DNA from 4 places in the Paenibacillus sp. OK076 genome. Region 4 is predicted to be linked to each of the others. Evidence: riboswitches for the same ligand, from Rfam matches in the RefSeq annotation. Region 4 holds a riboswitch; each other region holds the start of a gene.
What was found. Region 4 has a riboswitch for cyclic di-AMP ahead of BMY78_RS31720 (C40 family peptidase). Riboswitches for the same ligand answer to the same signal wherever they lie in the genome.

Region 1 (8,191 bases), on a different contig from region 4:
ATTTTATGAGTCCCCTCACCGTATTCGCAAAACGTTGGCCTACCTCGAAGAGATTCTAGGTGACCGATCGATTGTACTGGCGCGTGAGCTTACAAAACGTCATGAGGAGTTCGCAAGAGGTAGTATCCAAGAGTGTATAGAATGGCTTGAGGAACATCCGCCGCTTGGGGAATATTGTTTGCTTGTAGAAGGTATCAGGGAAGAGGAACGTAAGGCGGAGCGGGAAGCCTGGTGGCAGCTGCTGTCTTTGGAGGAGCATGTGGGCCATTATGAGAATGAAGGACTTAGTCGGAAAGATGCGATGAAGAAAACGGCAACAGATCGGGGTTTGACGAAACGAGATGTGTATAATGCGTTAATCTAATAACGAATCAAGAAATATATACTGGAATAGGGAACATAAACTTAAAGGAACCTTAGACCCAACCTTAATGAAATATAAAAAAATATCAGAGCGGAAAAATAAAACATATTACGCACATCACCGCTCTTCTTTTTGGTTGTACAGACTCGCAGCTCGATTTTATGGGTAATGAGAACCAATAAGAAAGCAAAAAAATACCTTCCAGCGGTGGGGTTCACACCGGGAAGGCGATCAAGGAATATAAAAAGGTTAGAAATAACAATTTAATAAGACCATTATACCTGATATTTCTTATTTTGTCACAGGTGCAGGGATTTCGGAAATACATTCGTTACAAACAATTTTACCTTTGAAATAAGTAACGTTCTCTGCATTGCCACAGAAGATACAAGCTGGTTCGTATTTTTTCAACATGATGCGCTCGCCGTCAACATAGATCTCAAGAGCATCTTTTTCACCAATACCGAGCGTACGGCGCAATTCAATTGGAATAACTACCCGTCCCAGTTCATCCACTTTTCTTACAATACCTGTTGATTTCATCATTATAATCAGTGCTCCTCTCAGCTAACGATCATTGTCATTATTCGACATTATTTTATGTTTTATGATACTCATCATACCAACGATTCCCAAAACAGTCAACCTTAAAATTAGCTTAAAATAAAGGCTGTTTTTGATAAGATTACGAGTGGTAAGGGATTGGGAGCTATTTTTCGTATTTAAACATCAATGTCAGCTTTGTCGATTTGGAAAACGACAAAAATACAGTATTCGACAAGATTCGTCAAACTGTGTCGAATCCTTGGTGGTATTATACTGAAAAGCGACAAATACAAACGATATTAAAGGAGTGAACAGACATGGAACAGCGTTTAACGGAAGAAAAGGTGTTTAAAGATCCGGTACATAATTATATCCATGTGCAAGATCCGATTATATGGCAGTTGATCAACACGCCCGAATTTCAACGTTTACGCCGAATCCGTCAATTGGGAACATCATTTCTTACTTTCCATGGTGCAGAGCATAGTCGCTTCTCACATTCCTTGGGTGTCTACGAAATTACGCGTAAGATTATTTCCCAATTCGAAAGAAGTCACTATTCAGATTGGCCAAAGGAGGAAAAAACGGTAGCCCTTTGCGCAGCATTGCTCCATGATCTTGGACATGGGCCGTTCTCTCACTCAATAGAAGAAGCTTTCGATATGAATCATGAGGATTGGACTTGTCGGATCATTACAGGTGATACCGAAGTAGGGGCGATCTTAAGACGGTATGCTCCTGATTTTCCCGAGAAAGTGGCTTCTGTTATTCAAAAGACATATGAGCAACCTATTGTCGTTAATTTGGTCACCAGTCCGCTTGATGCGGACCGCATGGATTACTTGCTTCGGGATGCCTACTTTACAGGTGTAAACTATGGGACGATCGACCTTGACCGTATCCTGCGTATGCTGCGTCCATTTCACGGAAGAATTGTGGTCAAGGAGTCGGGCATGCATGCCGTGGAGGATTACTTGATGTCCAGGTACCAGATGTACTGGCAAATTTACTTTCATCCGGTTACCCGAAGTTCGGAAATTATATTGCGGCAAATATTTAAGCGGGCGAAAAGTCTCATACAGCAAGGTTTCCAATTCCGCTTCATGATCGATCCACTGTCCCAGCTATTCGCCGGCGATTTAACGGTGGATGAATACTTGCAGCTGGACGAAGCTTTGATTCAGACGGCATTTATGCAGTGGCGCAAAGAGGACGATGCTGTTCTAAGTGAGTTATGCGAACGTTTTATAGATCGCAAATTATATAAGTATGTAGAGATTGAACAGATCGACGTAAACCTGATTGAAGAGATTCGGGAAGCCTTCACTGCAGCGGGTCTTAATCCCGAGTATGATCTGGAAATTGATTTTCCAACGGATAATCCGTATGATGTGTTTCGTCCGGATGAATCGACGGACAAGCAGATTCTGCTGCTTGATCGGCAAGACAAGTTACATGAGTTGTCAGAGGTATCCGACATTGTCCGTTCAATCAGTGGTCTTCATCGCGGAAAGCATCACTTGTATTATCCGCAAAATAAGGTGGATGCGATTGTTCATGAATTACCGTCAAATATACGCCCCTATTTCTCACATTAAATGATCAGCAATACTGTTCAGGAGTCTGGTGAATAAAGCTTTCTAAAAGAGCTATTTTCCATGATACAGTAATCTGCTTTAATGGAGAGTACATGTAGATCGACATAATTTTGTAATCAGAGCAATTAGAATACAACCCGGATGGCTAAAGATAAGCAACATATAGATAAGGAAGAACTTGTTCGCTCTACATGTTGTGCTCAATGTGCTGAATGAGCTAATAGAATGAAATAAAGAAAAAAATATGACCGAATTTAGGAATATTTATGTTCTGGTTAGTTTACCGGATGGATTAAAAAGAGCTAGTCGTTAATTCGACATGAAGGGAGAAATACAGCATGATGTTGTTCGACACACATACACACCTGGATGCACCACAATTCGACGAGGACCGCGAGGAAATGATTCAGCGTGCTGTGGATGCGGGCGTTAGTCGCATGATTAACGTTGGCTTTAACCGGGAGACTATTCCATCCACGATGAAGCTGGCTGAAACCTATGATTTTATATATGCTGCGGTAGGCTGGCACCCAGTGGATGCAATCACGATGCAGGAGGGTGATCTGGAATGGATTGCGTCTTTATGCAAGCATGAAAAAGTGGTAGCTATCGGTGAAATTGGTCTAGACTATTATTGGGACACTTCACCGAAAGAGGTTCAACATCGCGTATTACGACAACAAATTGGTCTTGCCCGTGAGTTAAATATGCCGATTGTCATTCACAACCGGGATGCGCATGAGGATATTGTAAAGATTTTGCGTGAAGAGAAGGCAGGAGAAGTAGGCGGTGTTATGCATTCCTTCTCTGGCAGCTGGGAAACGGCGAAAATGTGCCTGGATTTGGGCTTCCATCTTTCCTTCGGAGGGCCAATCACGTTCAAAAATGCGAAGCAGCCTAAAGAGGTGCTTAAGAAGGTTCCGATGGACCGATTTTTCATTGAAACCGATGCTCCTTATCTAACACCTCACCCTTATCGTGGAAAACGAAATGAGACAGCGCATGTACGTCTGGTTGCAGAAGCAGCTGCGGAAATTAAAGGCATTTCGGTAGAGGAAATTGCAGCAATAACGACCAAAAATGCCATGGAACGATTTGGGATTCGTTAAAATATCGAGCAAAACGGGTGAAAAAGTGAGTTAGGCGGAGTTAATTTGCTTTTTGATCCAAATAAATCAAGAATATTACAATATTTTAACCAAATATTTAGAAAAACGTACTTGAACAACGCTTTACAACATGCATAGAAACAGGATATCATCTTTTCAGTGAATTGTTGTGCGGAAAATTGGACAGATGTTCGGGGGATGAACAAAGGGACACTTTCCGATGAAACAACATTACTTTCATGAATCAGTCTCGCTGAGTCTCCGTTAACGGAGAGCGGGGGAACCAATAGGGCTTAAACATCGGTGTTTGCAGCCGATGCGCAACATGCGCTGACCCAAAAGCAGCGTATGAATCTGCGAAGCCGTATTTGATTTCTTCTTTGGGTCTCGGGGTGAATTCAAGGGCGTCCGCCATGAGCGGATGACCGGAGATAGGGCGGCTCTCTTTCGCCCGAACCCGACAGCTAACCTCGCAAGCGGAAAAAGAGAGGCAACCTCGTGCATGAATTTCCGATATTCAGAATCATTCGGAAGCCACGAAAGAGTTCCTCTTAAACTCTTTCTTTGGCTTTTTTGTTTTTGAATAAAAGAAATACGGTCATCATACGGTAAGTATTCAGGAGGATGACATCATGTTGCGAAGATTGATTCATGGTGCAGAACCGGATTATGTTGGTCCGATCTGTGTTCTGTAGAAAATTTGGTATAGTCGCGTCAAAGACATCATGCATTACTTTAGACGGCGAGGCTATGAAGGAGGACGGAGAAGTGGGCACATTCCAACCAGAAGAGACCCATGAGTCACGATCATCCAGTAAGTCTTTCGCGTTGCGGTGGAAGCATGAGAACATGCGTCAAATGGCATTGATCGCGATTTTCTCAATTGCGCTTACAATCATGATCTTGTTAGTCGTTTACGGTCAGGCCGGGAAACAAATTTCACTGGTTATTGATGGCAAAGCTCAAGCGGTAGAGACTCGTACAGGAATGCTTCAGGAAATGCTGGAGGAGCAGTCAATCACAGTCAGCCCTCACGATCAGGTATCCATGCCCTTGAATGGGGCGATTACAGATGGAGACCGCATCGTTATTGAGCGGGCCGTTCCAGTTAAGATTACGGCAGACGGAGACACCAAGACTCTGTATACAACCGATTCATCGGTAAAAGATGCGATTAAAAAATCAGGTATTCAGATTGCAAGTGAAGACAAAGTGTATCCGGCGCTTGGAACCACTATCGAAGCGGATATGAAAATTCGTGTAGTGCGGGTAACAAAGCGTACGGTGGACGTGGAACAGCCGATTGCTTATAAAGTGATCAAAACGGCTGACCCTAGCTTGTACAAAGGCGACAATCGTGTCATTGTGAGCGGTAAAGAAGGCACGCTTGTACAGCATATTGAAAAGGTGTTCCAGGATGGAGAATTGGTCTCCAAAAAAATGGTGGGTAAATCGGTCGCAACGAATCGCGTTGATAAAGTGATTGCCGTTGGTACCAAAGCCAAACCTGTTGTGAAAGAGCCAGTGATTCAGACGGTATCAGCGCAGACTTCCACGACAAAAACAGCAACAACCACGAACTCGAAGAAAACCGCTGCCTCGGGCAGCAAAGTAATTACCGTCTCAGGCAGTTCTTTTAAATATTCTAAAGTGTTGAAAAATGTATCCATGACGGCATACTCTTCTGAAGAGCCCGGTATCGGCACAAAAACGGCATCAGGTACTCGGGTAACCGAGGGACGTACCATTGCGGTTGATCCCAAAGTCATTCCAATTGGCTGGTGGGTATATATCGAGGGCCTTGGCTTCCGTCGTGCGGAAGACACAGGTGGTGCCATTAAAGGCAACAAAATTGATGTGTATTATGATAGTGTGAAGCATGCCCTGAACTTCGGACGGAAGAAAGGCAAGACGGTATATGTGATTGGTCCGGTGAAGCCGGAAGCGAACTAAAATCGTTTTACTTTGAAATGGGAATGCTATAAAATATAAGCATGAATGATTCATGCGGAATATGCGGCGGAGGGGTCTGAATTCAGTCTCCCCCGCCGTTTGGCAGAGAAGAGGATATTCCTCTTCTTTTTGCGTTAGAAAGGAAGAAATGGAACATGATAAGAGAAGTGATCGTGGTGGAAGGTCGTGACGACACCGTAGCTATTCGACGTGCGGTTCAGGCAGATACGATCGAGACTGGTGGGTCGGCCATCAACCAGCGTATTCTAAAGCGCATTGCACTTGCCCAAGAGAGACGTGGTGTCATCGTACTGACAGACCCGGATCATGCTGGTGAACGTATTCGTAAAATCATCGCCAATAAAGTACCTGGCTGCAAGCATGCCTTCATCCCGGAGGCAGATGCTACGCGTAAAGGCGACATCGGAGTGGAGAACGCCTCACCTGAGGCCATTCGTCATGCACTGGCACGTGTACACACGTCTTATGAAGGCGCACCCAGTCTGATCGATTGGGAGGATCTGATTGCGGCGGGACTGATTGTGCACCCACAGGCTGCTGCACGTCGTATGGAGATGGGCAATCTGCTGGGCATAGGATATTGCAACGGCAAGCAGTTCCACAAGCGGTTGAGTGTATTCCAGATTACCCGGGAAGAGTTCTCCGCAGCATTATCGCAAATTGAACGTGAAGGATTGTGAGCGTATGAAGGGCATGGAAGAAACGGTAGAGATTGCAACCCCCAAACGAACCAAAGAAATTATTCAAAGACACGGATTTTCATTCAAGAAGAGCCTGGGTCAGAACTTTCTGATCGATCAAAATATATTGAACAAAATTGTAAATGCAGCTGATTTGGACGAGTCCAAGGGTGCACTTGAGATCGGACCAGGTATCGGCGCCCTCACAGAACGTCTGGCTCGGGTAGCCGGGCCTGTAACGGCTGTAGAGATTGATCAGCGGCTGCTGCCGATTCTGGGTGAAGTGATGCAGCCTTATCCGAATGTTCGTGTGCATCATGGGGATGTGCTGAAGCTGGATCTGGCTGAGCTGTTCCGCACCGATTTTGGAACGGTAGATAAAGTGAGTGTTGTGGCCAATCTGCCTTATTATGTAACGACGCCAATCATGATGAAACTGCTCGAAGAGAAGCTGCCTGTAGACAGCATTGTGGTCATGATCCAGAAGGAAGTGGCTGAACGCATGGCTGCTGCTCCTGGATCTAAGGACTATGGCAGTCTGAGCATTGCAGTCCAGTACTACAGTATGCCTGAATTGGTCTGTATTGTTCCGCCCACGGTATTTATTCCGCAGCCTAATGTGGAATCGGCTGTAATCAAGTTAAAGGTGCGTGAGCAACCGCCGGTTGAAGTTCCCGACGAGGCACATTTCTTCGAAGTGGTACAGGCTTCATTCGCGCAGCGTAGAAAAACAATCTCCAATAATTTGAAAGCTCGTTTCTTCACAAAGGAGAACAGAGAACAGGCTGATCAGCTGCTGGAGCAGGCTGGTATTCAGCCTTCGAGACGGGGAGAAACATTGAGCCTGCAGGAGTATGCGACACTCAGTACCGTAATGTGGGAAGCTGGGGTACGCGCAGCTCTGTAAAATTCGGATGAACCAATCCGGGTTTCTGCCCATACGATGGGGTAGAGGTGATAATGTTGATGAATATCGGAGACTTGGTCGTTCGAAAGTCATACGGTGGAGATGTGACTTTCCGGTTGGAAGGCCTCCAGTCGGACGGTGCCATCATTAAAGGGACCGAGTTCCGGCTGTTAGCCGATTCCCCTGTGGACGATTTGATACAGGTTCCTTATGAACCGCAGAGTGCCAAGACGAGGCAGGCTCACGTGAAGGCGCATCAGACGCTCTCACGCTTGCAGCAGAATCGAATGGAACAGGCCGAGCGCAATCGTGAAGGTTTGGTTCAGGAATGGTCTGTTCAACAAGAACCCGCCTATTTTGAGATGCCTGGCAAAGTACTGCACTTGGATGGCGATCCTAATTATCTAAAAAAAAGCATGAACCTTTATGAGCAGCTTCGTGTTCCCGCAGAGGGGCAATACGTACATGAGTCTGCCATGGCGGACACTTTATATCGTCTGCTGCCCAAAGTTCGCCCGGACATTGTTGTCATTACTGGCCATGATGGTGTACTTAAGACTCGTCAGCCCTATGACTTATATAGTCTGGGCAGCTACAAAAATTCGCAAAACTTCGTATCCGCTATTCAGGTGGCTAGGCAATATGAACGCCATCTCGATGCGCTCACGATTGTAGCTGGTGCGTGTCAGTCCCACTTTGAGGCCTTGCTGCGTGCTGGAGCGAACTTTGCCAGTTCACCAGGCCGAATTCTCATTCATGCTTTAGACCCGGTCTATGTGGCAGCCAAGGCAGCCTTCACGTCAGTGCGCGAAACCGTGAATATGAATGACATTTTGCATAACACGATTAGTGGCAGCCAGGGTGTGGGCGGCGTTGAGACACGAGGGAGTTATCGGGTAGGTCTGCCCGGATTGAATGATTTATCCACGTTAAAAGTGAATCCATCAGCCGTCTGAAGATGGCAGAAGAAAGCCTCATTTAGGGGCTTTTTTTGTTTGCAAAAAAATTCATTG
Region 2 (8,191 bases), on a different contig from region 4:
TTCAGGTCGGCCACCCCATTCCTGGGTTCCTTCAGGGTTCAGGTCGGGATTGCCATTGGCAAACCTTTCGGTCATGATTTGGTAGAACACGGCTTCTTTGGCCCATTCGGGAACCTTAAACACATCGATTTCATGAATATAGGAAAATTCATAATATCCTCCGGTAGGATATGGCTGAGCATAATGAATTCCGTTATCAGCCAGATAAATATTTTCGGTACCAGCGGTAATGCGGAAGATGTAAGTCAGGCGCTTGAATTTGGGCTTAACTGCAGTTTCCCAGTAATCAAACATACTGTCGGAAGCCGCTTTCTCCAGTTGAATTTCTTTATAGGTTCCATTCCAATCATATTTATCACCAGTCAGTGCAGTCACATATTGCACATCGTTTCTCTTCGTTCGTACACGCAGGTGAATCGTCGAGGGATTATAAGCATAGGCCCATTTATCGCGGGGAACGTGATACATCGCTTCGAGCAGCATGACAACACCTCCTGAACTCAAGATACAGTTATAGCTATAAATAACCAAGTTAGAGAGCATATGAACCATAAGTGCGGTCGCTAAATGTAAGAATTTCAACATTTTTCAATGTTTTCTTTTCACAGCATCTCCACCTTGTGTCCGTATATACGTACTTTTCAAAACAAAAAAAGGTGCCCCTTAAGACCTGAAATGCAGGTCATGGGGAACACCCTAGGTTAATATACAACAGTTCACGAAAAACTTAGCGACTCGCTTGCTTAAACTCTGTTTGAATGGTTTGCAGCAGCTCAGGCTGTGTAAGAACATCATAAGCAGTTGCAGCAATTGCCTTGGCTCCAAGGATCATACCATCCAGGGCCCGTTCCTGAAGCGCCAGATCACGGAATTCAATGGAATGAAGCGTATGAACTTCGTCCACAACACGGATATACGGATGGATTGCAGGACAACGCAAGGATACGTTACCGATATCCATGGAACCATGGTCGTTGCCACTGACGATCTCTTCTTGAGAAATGCCGAGTTCAAGCAGATTAGCACTGAATGCAGCAGATAACGATTCATTCGTGACCATCTCATCATAGGATGTCTCGTAATTGGATGTCACAAGCCGGCATCCGGTTTGCAGAGCAGAACCTTCCGCAATCTGAATTACACGTTGAGTGAGAATATTCAACTCTTTTCTCGTTGAGGCACGTACATAGAATTGAGCAGAAGCGTAGTCAGGAATGATGTTGGCTGCCTGTCCTCCGCTGTTGATAACCCCGTGGATACGAACCGTACTTTTCACTTGTTGACGGAACGCATTAATGCCATTAAACGTCTGGATAACCGCATCCAGGGCATTGATGCCTTCATGTGGACTTGCAGCAGCATGCGAAGATTTCCCATGGAATTCAAATTGTACGGCATCAATAGCCAGGGAGCTGCCAGATTTCTCATACGCGTAATAAGGATGCGCCATCAGTGCGATATCACAGTCATCGAATAAACCCGCTTCAGCCATAGGCACTTTGGCCCCACGTGTTTCTTCCGCTGGTGTACCGAACACTTTCAATGTTCCGCCCACTTCATCCAGTATGGACTTCAGACCTACCGCAGCTCCGAGGCTCATCATGCAGATCAGATGGTGCCCACAAGCATGACCGATTTCCGGTAGTGCGTCGTATTCACATAACAGGGCAATGGTCGGACCTGGCTTGGATGCAGCATACGTACCGATGAATGCGGTGTCCAAGCCCAGGACAGGAGCTTCTACGGAAAAACCATGGTATGCAAGCTCTTCTTTTAACCGGGCAGAGGCGAGGTATTCTTCATTCCCAAGTTCGGGATTCGCACCAATGTATGATGAAATCTCTTTAAAACGGGAAGCATATTGATCAATTACAGTGAAAATTTGTGTTTTGGTATGTGTCATGCTGGACTCCTTAAGCAAAAATGAAAATAATTCAATAATTATATCATAGTTGCGGTTATTTTTCAGAAACTAGTCAGGATTTGTAATGTCGAAATGCATTGCATAATCATGCATTCTACTTTATAATGACTCAGGCATCAACAACAGAAAGCATACAAAGTATTATAAGGGGAGAACAGGGTTGAAATTGATTAGTCGTTACACCATGATGCTGCTAGCTCTTGTGGTCTTGTTAACTACGGTTGCACCTGTTGCGTCGGCAACGGGAACTACAGGCAATTCAGGCAGTAAAAAGCTGGTGCTCGGTACAAGTGCCGATTTTGCACCATATGAATTCCATAAAGTGATTGATGGTAAAGACCAAATCGTCGGATTTGATATTTCGATTGCTAAAGAAATTGCTGCGGATCTAGGCGCAGAGCTTGTAATAGAGGATATGGGTTTTGACGGACTTCTTCCTGCGTTACAGAGTGGTCGTGTGGATATGGTCATCTCTGGAATGACGCCAACGGATGAGCGTAGACAAAGCATTGACTTCTCCGATACCTATTATAAATCCAAGCAAGTCATCATGATTCGCAATGCGGATAAAGATAAATATCCAACCATGGCTGATCTGGAAAATGAAAAAATTGGTGTCCAAAAGGGCTCCATTCAGGAAACGATTGGCCAGGGAATCCCCGGCGCAAAACTGACAGCACTTGATAAAATATCTGATATCGTACTGCAATTGCAGACCAATCGTGTAAATGCTGCAATCGTTGAGGATACGGTAGCTGCCGGTTACCTGGATGATGTGATTGGACTAGCTCCGGCTATTCCGGATGAAGAGCAGGCCGAAGCGGCAATCGGGATTCGTAAGGGCAATACGGAATTGCTGAATGCAGTGAACGGAACGCTCGAACGTCTGAAAAGCGAAAATAAAATCGATCAGATGGTCACTGAAGCAAGCCAGTTGATGGCAGACAAGGTGAAAAAAGATCAAAACATTTTTCAAGTGTTCTGGCAATACAAAAGCTTTTATGCAACAGGTGTGGGTTACACCCTATTACTGTCTGCACTCGGTGTAATATTCGGGGTAATTATCGGTTTGATCATCTGTCTGTTACGTCTGCATGACGTCTCAATTCTGCGTTGGATTGGAACAGCTTACGTTGAAGTTATTCGTGGTACACCAATGCTGGTTCAATTGATGATTATCTATTACGGGCTTGCCTTGACGTTCGGTATTACATTTTCGCCGCTTCAGGCGGGGATTATCACACTATCCATTAATAGTGGTGCCTATCTTGCGGAGATTTTCCGTGCTGGTATACAGGGTGTGGATCGCGGCCAACTGGAAGCAGCTCGTTCCCTAGGAATGGGCAGAGGTGCGGCCATGCGCTTCATCGTGCTCCCACAAGCGTTCAAAGCGGTGTTGCCGGCGATCGGTAATGAGTTCGTGACCATTATCAAGGAATCCTCCATTATCTCGGTTATCGGTATGGTGGACATTATGTACCAGGCAAGTGTGGTCAAAAATATTACGTATCAAGGGATGAATCCATTCCTGATTGCGGCAGCCATCTACTTTGTGCTGACGTTCATTTTGTCCAAACTGCTGGGTCGACTGGAAAGGAAGTTGGGTGCAAGTGATAGACGTTAGACAATTATATAAATCCTATGATAAGAACGAAGTGCTTAAAGGCATTAACGTAACGATTGGCAAAGGCGAGGTTGTCGTGGTCATCGGTCCGTCCGGATCGGGGAAAAGTACCTTTTTGCGTTGTCTGAACTTACTGGAGAAACCTACTTCCGGTGAGATTAACTTTGAGGGAGTTTCGATCACTGACCCGAAACACAACATTAATGCAACTCGTGAAAAAATGGGGATGGTATTCCAGCATTTCAATCTGTTTCCGCACAAAACGGTGCAGCAGAACATTACGATTGCTCCCATTAAAGTGAAGAAACAGCCTGCACATGAAGCGGAACAAATCTGTGCAGATTTGCTCAAGACGGTGGGCCTCTCTGACAAAAAAGACGCCTATCCAAATCAGCTGTCCGGTGGACAGAAACAACGGATAGCTATTGCAAGAGCGCTCGCGATGCAGCCACATGTCATGCTCTTTGACGAGCCAACGTCTGCACTGGACCCTGAAATGGTGGGTGAAGTCCTGGATGTTATGAAGCGGCTTGCAGAGGGCGGCATGACCATGGTAATTGTAACGCATGAGATGGGCTTCGCACGCGAAGTGGGTGACCGCATCCTGTTTATGGATGGCGGGGTAATTGTAGAAGAAGGAACGCCTGCTGAAGTGTTCGGTGAGCCCAAGCATGCACGTACACGTGACTTCCTTGCTAAAGTGCTCTAATACATCCAAGTTATTCAGGATGAAGATCAGGTTGAAATTGCAAAATGTATAATTCGGATGAGAATTTCATCCCCCTCATACATCCCTGTCGACGACACGTCGGCAGGGATTGTTTTGTTATGTAAGGATACGCACGGATTAACATAAAAAGTAACGTTTCTGTCATCAGCGATATAAGCTCAAATAGACATTTTTTGAAAAAAACCGCTTAGATTCAGCCATGATGTTGAAGTGAATTAGACGGATGGTAACATTTACTACGACTCTTGGTTACAAAATTGTGATATATTTGTTCCTGCCGAAACTTCCGGAGTTGGGAGTGCGGGGGATGTAACGTTGCAGAGTGTGCTTGGGGGAGAATCAATTGCACACGGCTTGGGGTGAATTAGGGCTACATATATTTGAATGTAATTGAACCTATAGGGTGGTTTCCTCCATCCGAATCCGACAACTAACTTCGCAGGCATAATGAGGGAGGAAGACCATGATTAACAAGAAACGTATAGCCAAAACAGCAACAGCTTTGCTGACAGCAGCAATGCTCATTCAGGCCGTTCCGGCTCATGCTGATTCAGTTCATGTGGCCAAAGAAGGGGATACCTTCTACACCTTATCCAAACAATATGGAGTTGGACTTAACGCTCTGATCAAAGCGAACAATGACATTTCAGCTTACAACATTTATGGTGGTTTGAAAATTACGATTCCTGGAAAAACAACGTACACAGCTTCTGCTGCAGAAGCTAAAACGGAGGCTAAAACGATCACTACTGCAAGTCTTGACGTTAATGCAGATAGTAAAGTTGTACAAGCCTGGGGAAAAACGTTTGATTACAGCAAAGCGGTCGATGTCAAAGCAACAGCATACTCCGCGGACGCTTCCGAAAATGGAGGATGGGGTGCTGTGGACTACTTCGGTAACCCGCTCGAATTGGGAACCATTGCAGTAGACCCAAGTATTATTCCATTGGGAACTAAGGTACTGGTAACAGGTCATACACACCCAGGACTGCCAAAACAGGCATTTGTCGCTACGGCTCGTGATGTAGGCAGCGCCATTAAAGGCCATAAGATCGATATCTTTATTCCTGGCAGCAAACAATCCGTGAGCACATTTGGTATTCAGGATGTTGAACTTTACATTTTGAAATAAAATTCAAATCGTAGCTGCACATCATCAGATGTGACTCCAACTAACTCTATTCTAACAGTAAAGGGTGTCCCTTAATCACGATAAAGTGATTGAAGGACACCCTTTTGAATATCCGACTTCTAGATTCTTTGACCTATTTGCCCTTTGGCAGTTCCAGCATTTCGTCCAAAGTCACCAGCTCGTACCCGCGGTTACGCAATTCCTCGATAACTTCAGGCAACGCCTCGATGGAACCACTCAGCTTCGATCCGACACCGCCTCCTGCATGCTGAAGAACAATGGAACCCGGTTTGACGGCGGACAGGATGTTTTTTTTGACTTCCTCTTTGGAGAGGCCCTTCCAGTCCAGGGAATCGACATTCCAGTTCACAATGCTGTAATGCTGTTTGGCTGCCCATTGCAGCTGCTGTTCGTTAATGTCGCCATAAGGTGGACGTATCATTTTGGGTGTGTACCCCACCAGATCCCGAATAATATCCCCGGTATGTAAGATTTGTTTGCGAAATGCATTCATGGTCAGCTTACTGAACTCCGGGTGATTGTAGCTGTGATTGCCAACAATATGCCCTTCCTTCACCATGCGTTTCACTAAATCCGGATGTTTCTCGGCGCGATGTCCCACAATGAAAAACGTAGCCCGCACCTTGTATTTCTTTAGAATATCCAACACCTTCGGGGTGAACCGTGGATCAGGTACGTCATCAAAAGTCAGTGCGACCTTTTTTGTCGAGGGGCCATTCGTTTTGAATGTATCCGCATATTTCTGTCGGAGCTGTCCCAGCGTCAGCTGCTCCTCTTCGGAAGAATCAGACTTCGAAGCAGGTTCGGTTTGCGGGCTTGAAGAAGCCCATAACTGAGCAGGAGCGTAACTTCCTCCCAGAAGAATGACCATGATGGATAACATGATGAGGCGTATACGCATGTTAGTGCCTCCTTTTCCCAAATTGCGTTCTCTTTGGTATGCCCGGGGCCATCCGTATTTATGCATGATGTGAGATGTTTCATTGCTGATTCAGAAAATCAAAGCCATAATTCCACCATATATATAGAAAAGGACAGGTGGAGCAGGATGAGTACATACGACTTAAATTCCGTTCGGTTACAGGTGATCGAAGCAGGAGAAGATAAGGTTTTTATAATAACTGGAGGCAGATCACACATTGGAGCAGTAGCGATATTTTATCCGGATCGTGAACGGGTGAGTGGAGCTACGGTGCATATTCCAGGACATAAAGAACAAGAACTGTGTGAAAGACTGGCACGTAAGGCTGCCCTGCATTTAAAGGTAACCGTCACTGTGATTATGGGGATTCACTTTGACGCCATTACGCGGATGCAGATTGATGAGATTGTGCAGACTGCAGAGAAGCTGCTTGATGAGGAGCTGTGCCAAACGGGTCGACTAATTCAATAGTTCGATGTAAGCAAAATAGGCTAAAATCGTTTTTTATGATTTTTTTTGTTAAAATTGAAACGAGTAGAACATTGCCACGTATGTATGATTATATACAAGGATGAACTATCGACTAGGAGGAATACCATAATGTCCATTTTCAAACGATTACGCGATTTAACAATGTCTAACATTAACTCTATTATTGACAAGGCAGAAGATCCGATCAAGATGACGGATCAATATATCCGGGATATGCAGGAAGATCTTGAAGATGCGGAGAAAGCTGTTGCTGCACAGATTGCCATTGAGAAGAAATTCAAGCAGCTGTTCGAAGAACAGGAAGCTCTCGTGAAGAAACGTGAGGAGCAAGCACATACAGCAGCACGTGCACAGAATATGGATTTGGCCCGTCGGGCACTGGAAGAGAAAAAAGTCGCTGAAGAGAAGATGGCTGAATACAAAACAAGCTATGATCAAAATAAAGCTTCTGCCGATAACCTTCGTGGCAAGCTGGACGAAATGCGTAAACAATTGACTCAAATGAAAAATAAACGCGAAACATTGGTTGCGCGCTACAACGCGGCAAAAGCTCAAACCGAAATCAACAAGGCGCTGAACGGATTTAGCTCCGACACTGCAAGTGCCGGCATGAAGCGTATGGAAGAAAAAATGATGCAGATGGAAGCTCAGGCTGAAGCCAGCAATGAGATGTCGTCCAAAGGTAAATCGCTGGACGATGAGTTTGAGAAGCTGGGCAAGGATCAGGCTGTCGAGGATGAACTGGCAGCATTGATGAAGCAATACGAAAATAAGAACTAAACCTTGTAAGCAAGCAGGGGCACTAGCGGAGGAGAGACCAGCGTTTCTCCTTCGCTTTTAATTGCGGTTCATGTTGAAATGTGGGGGCTATGTAAATGGATTTGAACATTTTGGCAATGCTGGTCTGGACGTTATCGGGTTCGGTTTTGCTGTTTGTCTTGATGTATGTGGATTCTTTGTTCACGAAGTATAAGGATTTTGCCGAAGTGAAGGCCGGCAATATGGCCGTTACGACACGTATGGTTATGAAGCTGTTTGCTCAGGGATACGTACTCGCCACCTCCATTTCGACAGCGGGTCATCTTGGAGAAGCGTTGCTTGTATCCGTTGTTTCCTTTGTCATTTTGCTGATTCTGGAGAGTGTGGTTCACTTTATGATTCGGAGATGGGCCAACCTGGATCTGGATACGGGAATACAGCAGGGCAAGACAGGTTACGGTTTGTTCTCGGGTGCCCTACATATCGTGGGCGCATTAATTATTGCAGCTTGTTTATAAGATAAAGAACAGGAGTAATGGGCATGAGTGTGTGGAAACGGATTAAAGGGATAATAGCCAAACCTGAAC
Region 3 (8,191 bases), on a different contig from region 4:
AGGCGCTGACGGTATGCCATTCATGTTCCAGGTCTGCGGCCAGGCGAACCAGCAGGTCCTGGATTGTATCGGTATGAAGAGGAATTACTTTGGAGGCTTCGGTTATGCAGGCACTCATGGCTGAATGCAGATAACCAAGGACCGCCTCCTCGACAGGGATTTCGAGGTGGTGGTTAATCCAGGCGTGAACAGTGGAGAGGCAGCCGACGGATTCATACTTAGCCAGGGTGTGTTCGAGGTGGCTAAAATCAATCCAGGGGTGGAGTGCACGAGCTAGCTTAATCAGTCGTTTGCCCATTGTGGTCGCATGTTCTCTAAGATTGACTGGGGTGCGCTGGACATGGACGAGCTTGTCGATGAGGGCTGTACGCCACGCGTCATTGTGATCTGCGGCGGTGTATATGCCTTTAATCGCCATGCCTTCCAGACGCACGATGCTGGGATGCAATTGGCAGCGCATGAATGATTCGAGATCTTCAGCACTACGAATGGTACCTTCCGCGATATGGGCATCCATTCCGAAGGAATGGGTGAAGCCTCCGACCTGGATAGAGGAATCAAGCAGTTTGACGTAATCGAGCAGCTTATTCCCACGGTTCACAATCTTTCGCCTCCTACGTTCGTTAAATGTTATGTTAAATAACATTTATACTCCTTTTTGGTTCGTTTTATGTTTGTAAATCCGAATTATATGATATATATATTCACATAAATATCCGCTTTTTGTCAATAGTTTCTTGGTTATTTAAGTATAAAATCTATTTAATGTTATTTTATATAACTTTATAAGTTATGTTCTACTGAGAGAATATGAAGAGTGGTCATAAAGAAAGTAGAGTGATCAGCCTAATCGGATATACAAACGAGATCAAATTTAATCATATGCACTTCGTAGGAGAAAATGACGAGATTATACGATTTATGGGAGGAAAAGCGCAGTTAAAATAATATTAATAAAAATGCTTTACTTTTAAACATGAACCGGGTATAATCAATTCTGTTGCCGATTATTTACGACATGCGGTCGTGGTGGAATGGCAGACACGCTATCTTGAGGGGGTAGTGGGTATATACCCGTGGAGGTTCGAGTCCTCTCGACCGCATCATAAGAACGATTAAGAAGAAGCTTCCCGTATGGGGAGCTTCTTTTTTTGTGTTTTTTACAGTAACCGGGTCCGAAAAAAAAGGTCATCCGATTCCCCTGAATGCATGCTCATGCTGTCTGCCGGGGTGGGATGGCCTTTACTTGTTATTTAAGCAATGCTTTGATGTCTGCTTCAATTTTATCAGGTGTTGTTTTGGGAGCATACCGCTTCACAACACGACCGTTCTGATCCACAAGGAACTTGGTGAAGTTCCATTTGATGGCTTTGGAGCCGAGTACGCCCGGTGCTTCTTTGGTAAGATGCTGGAATAGAGGGTGAGCGCTTGAACCATTCACATCAATTTTCTCAAACATCGGGAAGCTGACACCATAGTTCATCTGGCAGAACTCAGCAATATCGTCAGAGGAGCCCTTTTCCTGTGCAAACTGGTTGCTTGGAAAACCAAGAACTTCAAATGGGGAGTCTTTAAACTTGTCCTGAAGTTCTTGCAGACCTTTGAATTGAGGTGTAAGGCCGCATTGGCTTGCTGTATTTACGATAAGCAGTACTTTGTCACGATAGTTGGACATTTCAACTTCCTGACCGCGAAGGGTGTTTACTTTGTAGTCGTAGACTGACATGAAAATCGCCTCCATCTCATTTTCTTATATCCTCTATTATATTGATTGCAATTAAATATTGCAAAATTTATATTGCTTTTTTAACTCCATTTCAAGCTGTCGTGTATGATCTGTGACTGATTTGCTACCTTATTTTCGCTAGAGAGAGAATTAGAGAGCTTTGAAGAGATGGGTAGAGAATGGATGTGTTGTAAGCGCTATTATTGATGTGAAATGGCAAAAATCCGTCGATTCGGTGATCTGCGCAGACTTTACACCAATATGGCACGGGTGTATGATTCATATCGTAATTCCAATTTAAATTAAATTTTACATGAAAAACGAAACAAACGATAATATCGCTCTGATTATGATGATATAAGAACGATGTTTTAATCGCTGAGTTTCCATTCATTCATGGGTGGGAAACGGGGGAACCAACAGGATGAACTGTCCAGGACAGTGGGCATCCATGGGGTGAATTTTCCGGTGACAGCCGGAAATAGGGCGACTCTCGCGCCCGAATCCGTCAGCTAACCTCGTAAGCGTTAAAGGGAGAGGCAACAAGCCGTACGCTGGTTCATAGTGTCTTTTTGCTATGGATTATTGAAGAAGCGTCCGGGAGGCCTTGGTCCCCCACGCTTCTTTTTTGTTGTCTTTTCACGCCAAGGGAGGAACGAATGATGGATAAAGAGATGATCTTAGTGACTGCTCCAAATGAAGCAGGACGTAAATTTATCAAATTGCTGATGTACAAAAAAATGCCGTTTGCCGTTCTGACTAACAGTGCAGGGGAAGAGCGCAGGCTCCGGAGAATCGGTGTAGAGCATGTCATTCGCATGAACACGGCTGCAGCTCAGAAATGGTTTTTGCCGCAAGGCAGTGTCGGCAATGTTTTTATTTTTGAAAATAGCCTAAACCTAACCTGTCGATATTTGCAGATCTGCCGATCCTGGACATCCAAGTCCCTGTGTGTGATTACCGAACAAAGTCATCCCAAAGGGATCTATCGGGGAATGGGAGCAGACCGTATTGTATATTCCTTGAACGGGGAAGTTGGATTTCTGCTTAATGGCTAATGGCTAGTGGCTCGTACTATTCCTGTGATTGATCCAGTGTCAGCTGCCTGTTATAATTGAAATCATGAATAAAACGGATTCTTGAGGAGACTCATGCATGATGGTGGGTCTTCTTTTTTATGGTTTGGGAAATAGGGATAATTTCCTGTGGCTAACGAGGAGGAATAGGCGTGCCGGATGTACGTGGAATACAATGGTTGTTCTTTGATGTGGGGGATACGCTCGTGGACGAATGGGAGCCGGTAGATGATATTATCGGTCAGTTCGTTCGTGAAGCTTGTGCGCTTGGTTATCAGGTGGAGATGCAGACGGTGCGAGACATATTTGCGGCCTCCTACCGAAATTACGAGCAATGGCCGATGAAATTGGCTATTCGTACTCTGATCAGCGATGAGGGGCACCGGGAACAGATACAGGAGAAGCTGAAGTTCCGCAAAGAGCTTGAGCGACCCTTCCCGTCAGCCGACGCTGTTCTTCAGACGTTGTCGCAGCACTATAAGATTGGTATCATTGCCAATCAGAGCCCGGGGACGGAAAATCGACTGAATAGCTACGGCTTGCGCAAGTATGTGGATGTGCTGGCCTGTTCGGCTGAAGAAGGAGTGTCCAAGCCTGATCCTGAATTGTATGCTGTAGCGTTGAAACAGGCGGGATGTAAACCCGAGGAAGCGGTCATGATCGGCGACAGGATCGATAATGATATTATTCCAGCTAAGAAGCTGGGCATGCACACGATCCGGATTTTGCAGGGTTATGGCAGGTTCCAGCCGGAGCTTGCGGATGCAGAACGTCCAGACTGGACGATTAAATCACTGGAGGAGCTTCTTCCATTGTTGATGGTAACTCCGAATTCGGACAACTAAATGAAGTGCGGCTTTTAAGATCCGATTAGTATGGATTAGGCTGCTGCTTAAACATATAAAAGGAAAGGCTGATCGTCTCAAGGGATACGTTTCTTGAGTTGATCAGCCTTTTTGAGTTAGACAAAATACGGCGTAGTTCCATGTAACCTAGAATAACATAATAGTCTGGATAATTAGATACACATTCAGGACAACGATAACTCCAGCAATGATCCAGGAGGTAATTTTGAGCCACAGCTTGTTGGCAAAAGCCCCCATGCTTTTTTTGTCGCTCGTAAACATCACCAGTGGAATGACGGCAAAGGGCAGCTGCAGTGACAGCACAACCTGGCTCAGAATCAGCAGTTCCTCTGTTCCGTGCTCTCCGGCAATGGCTGTTACGATGACGGCCGGGATGATTGCAATCAGACGTGTTACCAGTCGACGAAGCCACGCCGGAATACGAATGTTCAGGAAGCCTTCCATTACAATCTGTCCGGACAACGTGCCGGTGAGTGTTGAGTTCTGGCCTGAAGCCAGCAGGGCTACACCGAACAGAATACTTGCAATGGTGGTACCCAGAAGTGGTGTCAACAGATGGTAAGCATCTGTAATTTCCGCGACCTGAGTCATGCCTACACTATGGAACACGGAAGCTGACAGAATCAGGATGGCTGCATTGATAAACAGGGCCAGCGTTAAAGCGATGGTTGAATCCATAGTGGTATAACGAATCGCTTCTTTTTTACCCTGAGGTGTCTTTTCAATCTGACGGGTCTGCACAATAGAAGAATGCAGATACAGATTATGGGGCATCACGGTTGCGCCAATAATTCCGATGGCGATATAGAGCATGGCTGGATTTTGCAAAATCTCGGCACTGGGTACAAAACCATGCATGACGCCGCCCATATCCGGTTTAGCGAGAAACAGGTCAATCCCGAAGCAGAGGGCGATGGTAGCCATCAGCACAATAACGAGCGATTCCAATGCGCGGAAGCCTTTATTTTGCAGCAAAAGAATGACCAGTACATCGACAGCGGTAATAATGACACCGTATAGCATGGGTATGTTGAACAGCAGCTTGAGAGCGATGGCTGAACCAATAACCTCGGCAAGGTCGGTGGCTGCAATCGCAAGCTCACACAAAATCCATAACATCATGACTACAGGCATGCTGAATCGTTCGCGGCAGGCTTGCGCTAAATCCCGTCCTGTGACAATCCCGAGCTTGCCAGCAAGAGACTGCAATACCACAGCCATTAGATTTGATATCAGAATAACGGACAATAATGTATAACCGAACTGTGAGCCACCGGCAATATCCGTTGCCCAGTTCCCTGGGTCCATATATCCAACGGCAACCAGATAACCTGGTCCAACAAAAGCAAGGAACTTTTTCCACCAAGCAGCGTTCTGAGGCACCTTCATGGAGCTGTGGGCTTCCCCGAGAGATGGGGCCATACCCGCAGCTAATGGCTCATTTGAAGGAGTGTTGAACGGATTTTTTTTACTCATAATATAATCACCCGACTTTGAAGTATTGATATTCTATATGAAGAGGAACGGTGTCATTCCTTTGATTACATTTGAACATTGAAACCAAAATCTTAAAAGCGTAATTAAACGACTCCACATATGTCTAAACGTTTATGTTGATACTTACATTGTACTCCTTCAATTATTTTTGTCTAGTGCAACTTTTGTGTAGAGGGACAAAATTTAGCAGGAGTAAATGTGCCTTAGTATATTACCCAACCCTAGATAAATTACCTGTGTTCATCCCAAATGCATGAAAATAAAAAAGTTGTAAAAGCTGAATAAGGATTAACAACCGTTTCAAAATGAGCCAGAAGTTTAAATTGAATTGTAGGCAGCAAAAAAACTTAAAGGTAAAGGAGAGATTCTTAATGGAAGCTTTATATACAGCAACAGCAACAGTTAAAGGTGGACGTACAGGTTCGGTGGCTTCTTCGGATGGAGTGCTCAAGCATGATCTGAAAATGCCAAAAGAACTTGGAGGCGCAGGTGGTGAAGGAACCAATCCTGAGCAGCTCTTTGCAGCGGGATATGGTGCATGTTATGAAAGTGCTCTTGCCAATGTGGCACGCAAAGCGGGCGTGAAGTTGGAGAATGTGGTGGTAACCAGTAATGTATCCATCGGCAAAGATCCGGCAGATGATGGTTTCCAACTGTCTGTACGTTTGGATGTGAGCATGCCTGGCGTCGATCACAGTCAAGCAGAAGATCTTGCTCGTAAGGCACATGATTTCTGTCCTTATTCCAAGGCAACTCGCGGCAATATTGATGTGGTACTTAATGTAGTTTAAGACCTGACTCGCAGGAGTAAAGGGAACATATAGAGCAGGGTATCCTTGGATGCCTGATGCTCGAGTACAAGACCCTGCTGGCCTTCGGCAGGGTTTTGTATTGTATAATACAGTTGCGATGCAGGAGATTGCATGTTGAACAGCGTACTATTTTACATAATCTACTCTTGCTTGAAGTCATACATTCGAATAAGGGGGAACGACCATGAGTATTGAAGAGATGATAGAACGGCGATTTGTATGCACCAAATGCAGGGGTACGGATTGCAACATTAAGGAAGTATCCATGTCAGGAGCGGGACTTAGCAAAATGTTTGATATTCAGCACAATCATTATCTCTTCGTCGCCTGTTCTTCCTGTGGATATGTTGAAGTATTCGATCCGGATGTGCTGAAAGGGAAAAAGCAGGGTCAGGTGGGTACCATTCTTGATATTCTATTTGGGGGATAAATGTGCGTGAGTTGACATCGAACTAAAATTTCTTTAATATGACTTAGTACTGAGAAGTGTCAATGCATGAACCAAATTTGAATTAACAGGTGATATCCATGTCTTATAGACCGCGTATTGCAAATTTAGAATTAGCTAGTGGCAACAAGGAAGATGGATTGTATGAATTTAAAATGAAATTGGTAGACGGCACACAATGCCGTGTATTCTACTCCCATTCCCCGGAATGGAAGCTGACCAATATCAGCCGTCTACAGAAAACGCCTTGTCCGGTATGTCGCAAAGATTTCATTTGCAAATGCATGGACCAGTGGGCTGGTGACCTGCATCAACAGATGATTGATGACCAATGGATGGAAAAGGCAATTGCTGAGTAATTGCCAAGACAGATACGAGCGTGGGCATTGAGCCTGCGCTCTTTTTCTATTTTCCGCTACACTTAAATCAAATGTAAAAAAAAGCGACCGGGATGACTCAAAACGGGTAAGTTACACTAATAGCGCAATTATGAGGAGGCCATGATTATGACAGCAAATCAAACGGATCAGCATGAGGGACACCCGATTGTGCTTGTGGACGGAGTCTGTCATTTCTGCCAAGGATTAACGAAGTGGATCATCAAGCGTGACCCGGAGGGGAAATATCATTTTGCATCACTTCAATCGGATGTAGCAAAACAATTGCTGGAGAAGGGCAATCTGTCCACGGACAGCATGGATACGTTTGTACTCATTGAGGATGGAAAATATTATACACGTTCAACCGCTGCGCTGCGTCTGGCCAAAGGATTGAAATTTCCTTATCCATTATTGTACGTGTTGATTATTGTACCGAAATTTATTCGGAATGCCATATATAACATGGTAGCTCGCAACCGATATCGCTGGTTCGGTCAAGATGAAGTGTGTATGCTGCCTACACCTGATATTAAGGATCGATTCCTTTAAAAGGAAGAAGCGTGACATATTGTATCGGTAACGATTGATTAATAACGGAAATAATTGGGTAATGAGTACGGATCAATTCTATTTTGGGAGGCAAATAACTTGAAGAAGTGGACTACATTAATGATTGGGGCATTATTAGCAGTAAGCATGACCGCTTGCAGTAACGATGCAGATAACAGTACAGCAACGCCGCCAGCTGGCAACGAAACGTCGAATGAGGAGAATACAACTGCGGAGCAGGCGACAAAGATCCCTACATTGGACGAATTAATTGAGAAAACGAATGCAGCGACTAAAGACATGAAAAGCTTCACTACGGAAGCCAATATTGATCAAAATTTGAAGCTGGTGAACGGCGAGCAGTCCCAGGATCAACAGGTGAAAACATCACTGAAGATGGATATCATCAAAGATCCGATGATGATCTACCAGGAGATGAAGATGGAAATGTCCGGACAGGAAGCGCAGAACGTGAAGCAGTACATCACTTCGGATAAGATTTATTCGCAGGTGGGGGACCAGTGGGTCAAAATTCCTGACGAGCAAACGAAACCACTGATTGAGCAGATGCAGGCAAGCATGAATCCGGAAGGTGAGCTGGAGCAATTCAAAAAGATTGCCGAAGACACCAAAATTACGGAAGAAGGCGACAATTACGTCATTAACGCTGACGTATCCGGTGATAACGTGAAGGAGCTGGCCAAAGCGGTCATGGAGCAAAACGGATCGGATGCCCAAACTCAAGCGATGCTTGATCAAATGAATATTACCAGCATGACAATGAAATATATGATCAACAAAGAAACCTATCTGCCTGCAAGTACGGATGTCAACATG
Region 4 (8,191 bases):
GAGATATCTCACCTGATTTGGTCAACGCTACACTTGCTGTAGAGGACCGCAAGTTCTATGATCATGTCGGCTTCGACATCCGAGGAATGGGACGGGCTGTACTCGTCAACCTGGAACATATGCAGATGTCCCAGGGCGCAAGTACACTGACGCAACAGCTCGCGCGCAACTTGTATTTGTCCCATGAAAAGACATGGACCCGCAAAGCCAAGGAAGCGATGTACACGGCACAATTGGAGATGAAATACAGCAAGGATGAAATTCTGCAGATGTACCTCAATGAAATCTATTATGGTCATGGCGCCTACGGGATCGAAGCAGCCTCACGGATGTATTTTGGCAAATCCGCCAAACAGTTGACGCTTGCCGAAAGTGCCATGCTTGCAGGAATCCCAAAGGGGCCGACCTACTATTCTCCATATAATCATATGAAGAACGCGAAGGATCGTCAGAAGGTTGTATTGAATGCCATGGCTGACATCGGCAAAATTACGCAAGCGGAAGCAGATAAAGCCTATGAGGAAATGCTATCGTTCAAGCCGGAAAGTGAACGCAAAACCGTAGAAAGTGCACCCTATTTCCGCGATTATATCCGGAATCTGGCTATCAAGGAGCTGGGGATCAGCGAAGCGATGCTGGATCATGGAGGATTGAATATATACACCACGCTGGATCTGCGTGTACAAAAAGCGGCGGAAGACGCCGTAGCCAAAGGCATGGACGCCAAAAGCGAGCTCGAAACCGCTCTGGTATCGATCGATCCGCGTACCGGATATATCAAAGCGATGGTGGGAGGCAAAAATTACCGCACCAATCAGATTAACCATGTACTGGCGACTACACGTCAGCCGGGATCTGCTTTTAAACCCATTATGTATCTGGCTGCCCTGGAATCGAAACAGCTCACCAGTGCGTCCATGTTTAAAAGCGAGCCGACCCTGTTTCATTATGACAATGATCGCAAGACCTATAAGCCCGGTAACTTCGGTGATAAGTATTTAGGTGAGATTGATCTGAGACAGGCGATCGCCGCTTCGGACAATATCTACGCGGTAAATACGATTATGCAGATCGGACCTGAACAAGTGGTGAAAATGGCCAAAAATTTAGGGATTACGAGCAACATGAGCCCGGTACCTTCCCTTGCACTCGGCACCTCGCCTGTTAGTCCATTGGAGATGGCTTCAGCATTTTCCGCTATCGCAGCAGGTGGGCAAAGAACACCTCCTGTAGCCATTCTGCAAGTGACGGATGCCGCAGGGCGAGTCATCTATGAAGCACCTCAGACCAAGGCCGAGAGGGTGGTTGAACCCGCTGCTGCTTATGTATTAACACGGTTGATGGAAAGTGTGTTCGAAAATGGAGGTACGGGTAATCGGGTATCTGCAACGATTAAACGGCCTGTCGCCGGCAAAACAGGGACGACCAATACGGATGCTTGGCTAGTCGGCTTCACCCCAGAGCTCTCAACGGCTGTCTGGGTCGGTTATGATCAAGGCAAAGCCATTTCCACATCCGACGGGCGTCGTGCGGCACCTATGTTTGCCCAATTCACGGAACAGGCCCTCGCCAGTGTTCCACCGAAGATTTTTACCGTACCGGATAATGTCGTCAGTGTATATATCGATCCCGAATCCGGTAAACTCGCTGGCAATGGCTGCGCCGAGAAACGGCTGGAAGTTTTTATTGATGGCACGGAACCGACCGAGGTCTGTCGCAGCGCTTCGGACGATTCGGGTTCAGAGAAGGATAAAGACATTCGCGAGGTGCAAAACCAGCAGGGAATACAGGAAGAGAAGCATTCATGGTGGAAGGATTTCAAACGCTGGTGGGTGGAATGACCGAAGTGACGTAAATACGTAATGACGTAATTGCGTCAGTGTCCGTAAAATTTAATTTTAGCATAGAAGCAAAAGCCCCGAACCGATCATCTCGGTCACGGGGCTTTTGGTTCTTCTTTTTTGAACAACTTGAACATTCATGAATTAGGCGAGCGCTTCTTTCAATTCATCTGGAGAAGCGTTCCACCATTCTTCGTTATGCGTAGTCAGCAGCGTCTTGAGTGCCGCGCGATCCTCAGGTCCAAGATCATCGAGCATGAACCGGCGCTTCATGGCATAATCCATGCGATTCACATGATCGGCCAGCAGTTTCCATCCACGACGCGCTTCTGTATCAATCCACATCTCACACGCAGTTGCTCCGCCATAGAACTGTCCCTGTTCATTACGGTCCACAGCTACCCATACCAGCCATACCTGGCGCCCATTGGGTACGTCCTCACGGTTGGTCGAGAACTTGATGTTACGCTCTACCTTGCTCTTGGCATGCATCGCGCCAATATCGATCTTGGCTTCTCCGTTATCAATAATAACTGGAGACAGGTTGTTCAGATCAATGGAACCTGCACCGAAGCCTTTGTGTTTGCTCTTTGCACTAACGATATTCAAGGCAATCTGTTTTTTGCCGTTTTGCTCGTTTTGGTCCATGTTTATAGCCTCCAAGGGTTGATACAAATATTTTAACTAATAATCGCCCCAATGCAAACATATACATGCTGTAGATGCTTGTCAACGGGAGGTATTTAACGATGATTCCACGACGCGCCAAGAGCTGGCTCACCGCAATTATAGCCCTGTGTGTAGTTGCCGGGGGGATATGGCTTGGTCTGGGTTCCACACGCTCCATTCATTCTGACTTGCCTGTGCTCGCCCCGGAATCGGGCAAGCCTACGGCACCCGTCAAAACCCAAACATCTCCGGAAAGTATACAGACACCTACCGCTGAAGTGTTCAGCAACCGCGTAGTGGAATATCACATGGATGTGAAGCTGGTAGACGGGAATGTACTGCGAGGAACTCAGACGATAACCTGGACACATCCAGGTAAGAAAACCGTCAGTGAGCTTTATTTTCACATGTATCCCAATGCCTTCTCTTCTGCTGACACCACTTTTATGCAAGAATCCGGGGGAAAGCTTCGCGGTGATGTCATGCCCACGAACGGTTATGGTTCCATGCAGATCAAAGAAATGAAAACAGAGGACGGGCTTTCTCTCATGCATCGGATGCAGTATGTGCAACCGGATGATGGAAACATGAAAGATACTACTCTCATTAAGGTACGGCTGCCCAAACCCGTTAAAGGCGGTGAAAGCATCACGCTTCACACCCAATTTGAGGTCAAGCTACCGCAAATTTTTGCCCGCATGGGAACGGCAGATCATTTCGTTATGGCTGGTCAGTGGTTCCCTAAACTTAGCGTATATGAGCCAGTAGGCACACGAGGTCGAACGAACGAAGGCTGGAATCTGCATCAGTATCACGGTAATTCAGAGTTTTACGCCGATTTCGGTATCTATAGTGTGCGTATTCGGGTACCGGAAACATACAAAGTAGCTGCTACTGGATTCCCAACCCAGCAAGCGGTTGTGAAGAACGGCGAAAAAATATATCAGTTCTATGCCGATGATGTGCATGATTTTGCCTGGTCAGCCTCTCCTGATTTTGTTTATGCGGAAGAACCCTTCTCTGCTCCCAATGTGCCAGGTGTTCGAATCAAGCTGTATCTCGACCCTGCTCATGAGGATCTGAAGGAACGTTATTTCTACGCCGCCAAAGCGGCGCTATCCAACTATAGCAAGTGGTTTGGCCCTTATCCGTATTCCACATTGTCCATTGTTGTCCCGCCCAAATCGGGGAACGGCGCAGGAGGAATGGAATACCCTACCTTGGTCACCGCCTTCGGTGCGGACGATTCTACACCTGGTTACGATCTGGAACGCACGGTTGTGCATGAGATTGGGCATCAGTATTTTTACGGCATGGTTGCGAGTAATGAATTCGAAGAGGCTTGGCTGGACGAAGGATTCACCTCCTATGCAGAAGACAAAGTGATGGAACAGGAATACGGACTTATCCCGAATCTGCCTGTACAATCAGGTCTCATTACTTCTCCGGCTCCACTGACACAGAACTCCTGGAAGTTTGATTCCCAGAATCAATATGCAGCGAACGTATACACACGAGGCAAGCTTGTTTTACTCGGAATAGAACAACAGGTTGGTGCCAAAACGATGGAGCGTATTCTCTCGACCTATGTAAAGAAATACCGTTTCAAACACCCTACTTCGTCTGATTTTCAAAAGGTCGTGGAGCAAGTGACCCGTACATCCTGGACCGATTATTTTAATCAATATGTATATGGAGATGGCATGGCTGACTTTGCAGTGGAGAAGATCACCATCAATCCTATCCTGAAAGACGGTCAAACGTTGTACGAGTCGTCTGTAACAGTCCAGAAAAAAGGCAGTGAATATAAGAAGGTGCCTGTTCGAATTATGTTCGAAGACGGGAAAACCATGACGAAAGAATGGGATGGCAGCGAGGAGCGCATTACCTACAAACTGACCTATACTTCCCCTGTTTCCTGGGCTATGACTGATCCGCTGTACACCATTGTGCTGGAGAACCATCATATGAACAATTTTCTGAAAGCCGGACTGGATGAGCCAACCAAATCCCGCTGGAGCATGAGTGCAACCAAACTTATAGAAGCCATATTCGGAAGTCTGTCATGGTGAGGTGGATACAGTGAAAGCGAAAATACGTGAAGGCTGGTTTCTCGTCCGTCAGCATATGTTCATTGCAGCACTTTTATTTCTCTATCAATTAGTATGGGGATACTTTCTTTATCGAATGGTTCAGTCAGCTGTGGTCCCGCTGCTCCTGCGTTATCCTGACCCTGATGCAGGGGAACTCAGTACAATTTTATTCAAAATGGAGAGCCAACTCGGCCTGACAACGAATCCGGAGGTCCATCGCTATTTATGGATTTTAGGGGCTATGCTGCTGCTACGGATGCTGATTAGCCCCCTCATTCAGGCAGGGCTGCTCTACTCGCTCCAGCATTATAATCATTCGGAAGAGCGCATTCCATTCATTCGTGGCATCAAAAATTTGTGGAAACCGATGCTGTTGCTTTACACCATTCGTACCCTTTTGCTGCTGCTGCCTGCTTATTGGCTCGCACCAAAGCTCTATTCTATCTTTATGGAAGGTTTTCATTCCCTCCATCTGCTCTTGCCTGGTATTCCCTATGTTGCTGGTTGGATTGTATACGGGTGGGTTATCCATCATATCCTGCTCTACATGCAGTTTGGTATCTCAGCTCCTGATGGGGAAGGCGGAGCGCGTGGTACGTTTCAAGCTCTATGGATTGCACTACGCCAGGTCATCACTCTGATCGGCATCGCTGTCATGCTGGGCGGCCTTCATCTGCTGGTCTTTGGTGCCTTTACTTCAGCTTCATGGTTACTAACGGGTTTAACTGGTCTTATACTACAACAGACGTATCCACTTGCCCGGTGCTTGCTAAGCCTATGGAAAATATGCGCCCATTTCCGGTTATGGCAGTCCAATTCGATCAAGGATTAACGTGCACGGTTAAAAATGGTTACCATCTCTATGTAAAGTTGTTTTCATCAAAAGCCTTTAAACAAGCAAACCTCGACCTTTCCCCGTCAAAGGTCGAGGTTTTTTTTGCTAATTTTGTTGTTAAACGTTGCCAAAGTGATATACCTCTGTTACAATAATCGCAGTGAGTTTTTAGTAACAACTTTGTAATCTTTACCTTCATATTTGTAACTACTTAAAATTTAATCGTCATTTCTTGATTTCGCAGGTGCATAACTAGCATAGCCAAATTCCTAGCACCTGGGAAGCGGGGGAACCAGTTATGGGTGAATTGATCTTGCAACAGAGGGATCATAGGGGACCTTCAACCGAATCCTTAAGCTAACCTCGCAGGCATTGGAAGGGGTATATCTCTTGTTTAAAAAGAAATTAACCGCAGCTGTACTTAGCCTCACATTTGCATTATCGCTTGGAGCAGGCAGCGCATTCGCAGATTCAAAAATGGACCAAGTCATTGATTCAGCAATGGGAACTACATACAAAAGCGGAGGAACAACGCTTAACGGCTTTGACTGCTCTGGGTTCACAAGTTATGTATTCGACAAGCTGGGTATTGATCTGGCTCGCCAATCGAGTTCACAATTCGACATGGGTGATTCGGTATCCCGTATGGAAATGAGACCAGGTGATCTGGTATTCTTCAATACAACGGGTAAAGGGGTCTCGCACGTAGGGATCTTTGTAGGGGATGGAAAGTTTGCACACTCCTCTTCTTCCAAAGGAGTTACCATCAGCGAATTAAGTGAAAGCTACTGGGCTAACCGCTATGTTGGCGCTAAACGCATTATGAGCACGGATGCATATGAGACATTGGCCATCGACTAGGGACAAGCTGAGCAACGTCATGCTGGAACAATAAAACTACTGTAACGAAGCATAATAGAACCGTCTGGTACATTCTCCGCAGGAATGGATCCGGCGGTTTTTTTGTGCTTCGTTTCCTTCAAAGCATTCGGGATAGCGATCAAACCTAAGTTTAAGTTTTTTAGAGCTATTTTCATTGCTTCGTCCGTGCTCTTATCATGTTTTTACCCATCCTACTATAATATAAACGAAATTACCGGAACTTTTGTTTCACTTTTTTTTCTAAAACGAGGACTTGCCAAATGAACGCCTCTTTTGTAGAGTGAAAACAAGCTTAGATATGGAATGACATATGGATATAGATATAGATATGGACAAATCAAAATCATTATCGCTTGTTCACAATGAGAGGAGCGTGCAGTTTTGTATGGATGAAGCCCCTGTGACGTTTCACGTTGTGCCCATGCAAGAAGAACATGCGGAGCTCATCTGCGATTGGCAGTATGACCCGCCTTATAATATTTATAGCTGGCTGCCCTGGGAGCAAATGAAAGCACTTGAAGTAGAATTCGGCGATCCCCAGCTACGGAAGGAACAATATGCGGTGGTGCTGGGAGAGGATGAGCAGATTTGCGGTTTCGCTCAATACTTCCCGCTTGAAGGTGTCACCCGCATTGGGCTTGGCATGCACCCCGATCGATGTGGCCATGGGCAAGGGAAGGCTTTTGTCTTGGCCATTGTGCAGGAAGCCATTCGCCGGAACCCTGCAAACGAAATTGATCTGGAAGTTCTGACCTGGAATGACCGGGCCATTCGCGTCTATCTCAAAGCCGGATTTGTTACGAAGGATACATACGAACGACAGACACCGAGCGGTTTGAAACCTTTTTACTGTATGGTCTATGAAGGTCCACGCGAATAAATAGTGCATAAAATCACCCTAAAAAGTCCCCGGTTATGTGATTAGTTCAAAAAATTACCACAAAATGCTATGATGTCACTACAGGTTCCGTTATAATGATATGGATAGTTTCAAGTTAGATGATCTTTCATTCTGGAGGGGACATAAGGGATGCACAAATGGATCATGAGCGGGGTATTTTTTGCAGCGTGCGCTTTAGCTATTGTACTAATGTTTACGCTTCCAGGGAAAGAGGAAGTTGCAGAAGAAGCGAAACCGACGATGCCACAAGTTACAATGGATGCAGGACAGGCTGAGGCACTGGTCAAAGCAAACTGTATTACCTGCCACGGTGATCAGCTTCAAGGGGGTATGGGCCCTAGTCTGCAGAAGATTGGTAGCCAGGACGATGTGGAGAAGATTTATACCACGATTGTCAAAGGTAAAAGCGGCGGTATGCCTTCGTTCAAAGACAAGCTGAAGGATGAAGAAATCGCGAATATTGCGATGTGGCTGGCGGAGAAGAAGTAAGGCTAGAAGACTAAGGCAGCGAATCATAGGATTCAGATTACACGCGTGTTAAAGCGAGGGACCCCAACCGTCCTTTCGCTCTCACGCATGCTCCAAGCCATCATCGCTCTGGATGCACCACGTAGTCGATCGTATTCCAGTGGTCGCTGAATTGATCAACTGTTCATAAGAAGAAGAGGCTCTTATTCCCCCTGTCGGGAGAGTAAGAGCCTCTTGGTCATATTCATGTGTTCAATGCGTAGGATGCTCCAGTAAGAAACATACGAGCCATGGCTATCCGGCTGCATAAGCGATCCCGATACAGCTGTCTATGACTCGTTCTAAGCAAAGCATCATACTTTACGGCGTCTTTGCCTGCTGCTCAGCCAGGAAAGCCTCCACTTCACGTGCGAACGGCATCCCGGACTGGGCGCCGAGCTTCGTCACGGACAGCGCAGCCGCGCCCATGGCGAAGCCAACTGCTGCGTCCAGCGTCTCTCCG

Region 1: linked by a shared signal. The riboswitch ahead of BMY78_RS31090 (3D domain-containing protein) and the one ahead of BMY78_RS31720 (C40 family peptidase) in region 4 are both predicted to bind cyclic di-AMP.
Region 2: linked by a shared signal. The riboswitch ahead of BMY78_RS14405 (3D domain-containing protein) and the one ahead of BMY78_RS31720 (C40 family peptidase) in region 4 are both predicted to bind cyclic di-AMP.
Region 3: linked by a shared signal. The riboswitch ahead of BMY78_RS02670 (HAD family hydrolase) and the one ahead of BMY78_RS31720 (C40 family peptidase) in region 4 are both predicted to bind cyclic di-AMP.

The regions. Positions count from the first base shown of each region.
Region 1 is NZ_FOCH01000009.1:49,109-57,299, reverse strand. It holds gene rsmI (16S rRNA (cytidine(1402)-2'-O)-methyltransferase) at 1-364, shown strand, start outside; gene BMY78_RS31105 (AbrB/MazE/SpoVT family DNA-binding domain-containing protein) at 656-910, opposite strand; gene BMY78_RS31100 (HD domain-containing protein) at 1,228-2,508, shown strand; gene BMY78_RS31095 (TatD family hydrolase) at 2,847-3,617, shown strand; cyclic di-AMP (ydaO/yuaA leader) riboswitch at 3,859-4,112, shown strand; gene BMY78_RS31090 (3D domain-containing protein) at 4,386-5,570, shown strand; gene rnmV (ribonuclease M5) at 5,726-6,271, shown strand; gene rsmA (16S rRNA (adenine(1518)-N(6)/adenine(1519)-N(6))-dimethyltransferase RsmA) at 6,276-7,178, shown strand; gene yabG (sporulation peptidase YabG) at 7,238-8,134, shown strand.
Region 2 is NZ_FOCH01000001.1:3,270,830-3,279,020, reverse strand. It holds gene BMY78_RS14425 (alpha-glycosidase) at 1-483, opposite strand, end outside; gene BMY78_RS14420 (M20 family metallopeptidase) at 728-1,903, opposite strand; gene BMY78_RS14415 (ABC transporter substrate-binding protein/permease) at 2,085-3,548, shown strand; gene BMY78_RS14410 (amino acid ABC transporter ATP-binding protein) at 3,535-4,257, shown strand; cyclic di-AMP (ydaO/yuaA leader) riboswitch at 4,544-4,739, shown strand; gene BMY78_RS14405 (3D domain-containing protein) at 4,742-5,410, shown strand; gene BMY78_RS14400 (polysaccharide deacetylase family protein) at 5,544-6,332, opposite strand; gene BMY78_RS14395 (prenylated flavin chaperone LpdD) at 6,480-6,824, shown strand; gene BMY78_RS14390 (PspA/IM30 family protein) at 6,954-7,625, shown strand; gene BMY78_RS14385 (DUF350 domain-containing protein) at 7,721-8,122, shown strand; gene BMY78_RS14380 (DUF4178 domain-containing protein) at 8,146-8,191, shown strand, end outside.
Region 3 is NZ_FOCH01000001.1:618,465-626,655, forward strand. It holds gene BMY78_RS02655 (urease accessory protein UreF) at 1-646, opposite strand, end outside; tRNA gene BMY78_RS02660 (tRNA-Leu) at 1,021-1,103, shown strand; gene BMY78_RS02665 (glutathione peroxidase) at 1,250-1,726, opposite strand; cyclic di-AMP (ydaO/yuaA leader) riboswitch at 2,093-2,268, shown strand; gene BMY78_RS02670 (HAD family hydrolase) at 2,386-2,784, shown strand; gene BMY78_RS02675 (HAD family hydrolase) at 2,955-3,647, shown strand; gene BMY78_RS02680 (Nramp family divalent metal transporter) at 3,795-5,090, opposite strand; gene BMY78_RS02685 (organic hydroperoxide resistance protein) at 5,537-5,956, shown strand; gene BMY78_RS02690 (zinc ribbon domain-containing protein) at 6,162-6,407, shown strand; gene BMY78_RS02695 (hypothetical protein) at 6,506-6,784, shown strand; gene BMY78_RS02700 (thiol-disulfide oxidoreductase DCC family protein) at 6,932-7,354, shown strand; gene BMY78_RS02705 (DUF6612 family protein) at 7,454-8,191, shown strand, end outside.
Region 4 is NZ_FOCH01000011.1:24,640-32,830, forward strand. It holds gene BMY78_RS31700 (transglycosylase domain-containing protein) at 1-1,841, shown strand, start outside; gene BMY78_RS31705 (YwhD family protein) at 1,986-2,489, opposite strand; gene BMY78_RS31710 (M1 family metallopeptidase) at 2,591-4,582, shown strand; gene BMY78_RS31715 (hypothetical protein) at 4,593-5,435, shown strand; cyclic di-AMP (ydaO/yuaA leader) riboswitch at 5,688-5,825, shown strand; gene BMY78_RS31720 (C40 family peptidase) at 5,829-6,299, shown strand; gene BMY78_RS31725 (GNAT family N-acetyltransferase) at 6,706-7,200, shown strand; gene BMY78_RS31730 (c-type cytochrome) at 7,351-7,710, shown strand; gene rbsK (ribokinase) at 8,050-8,191, opposite strand, start outside.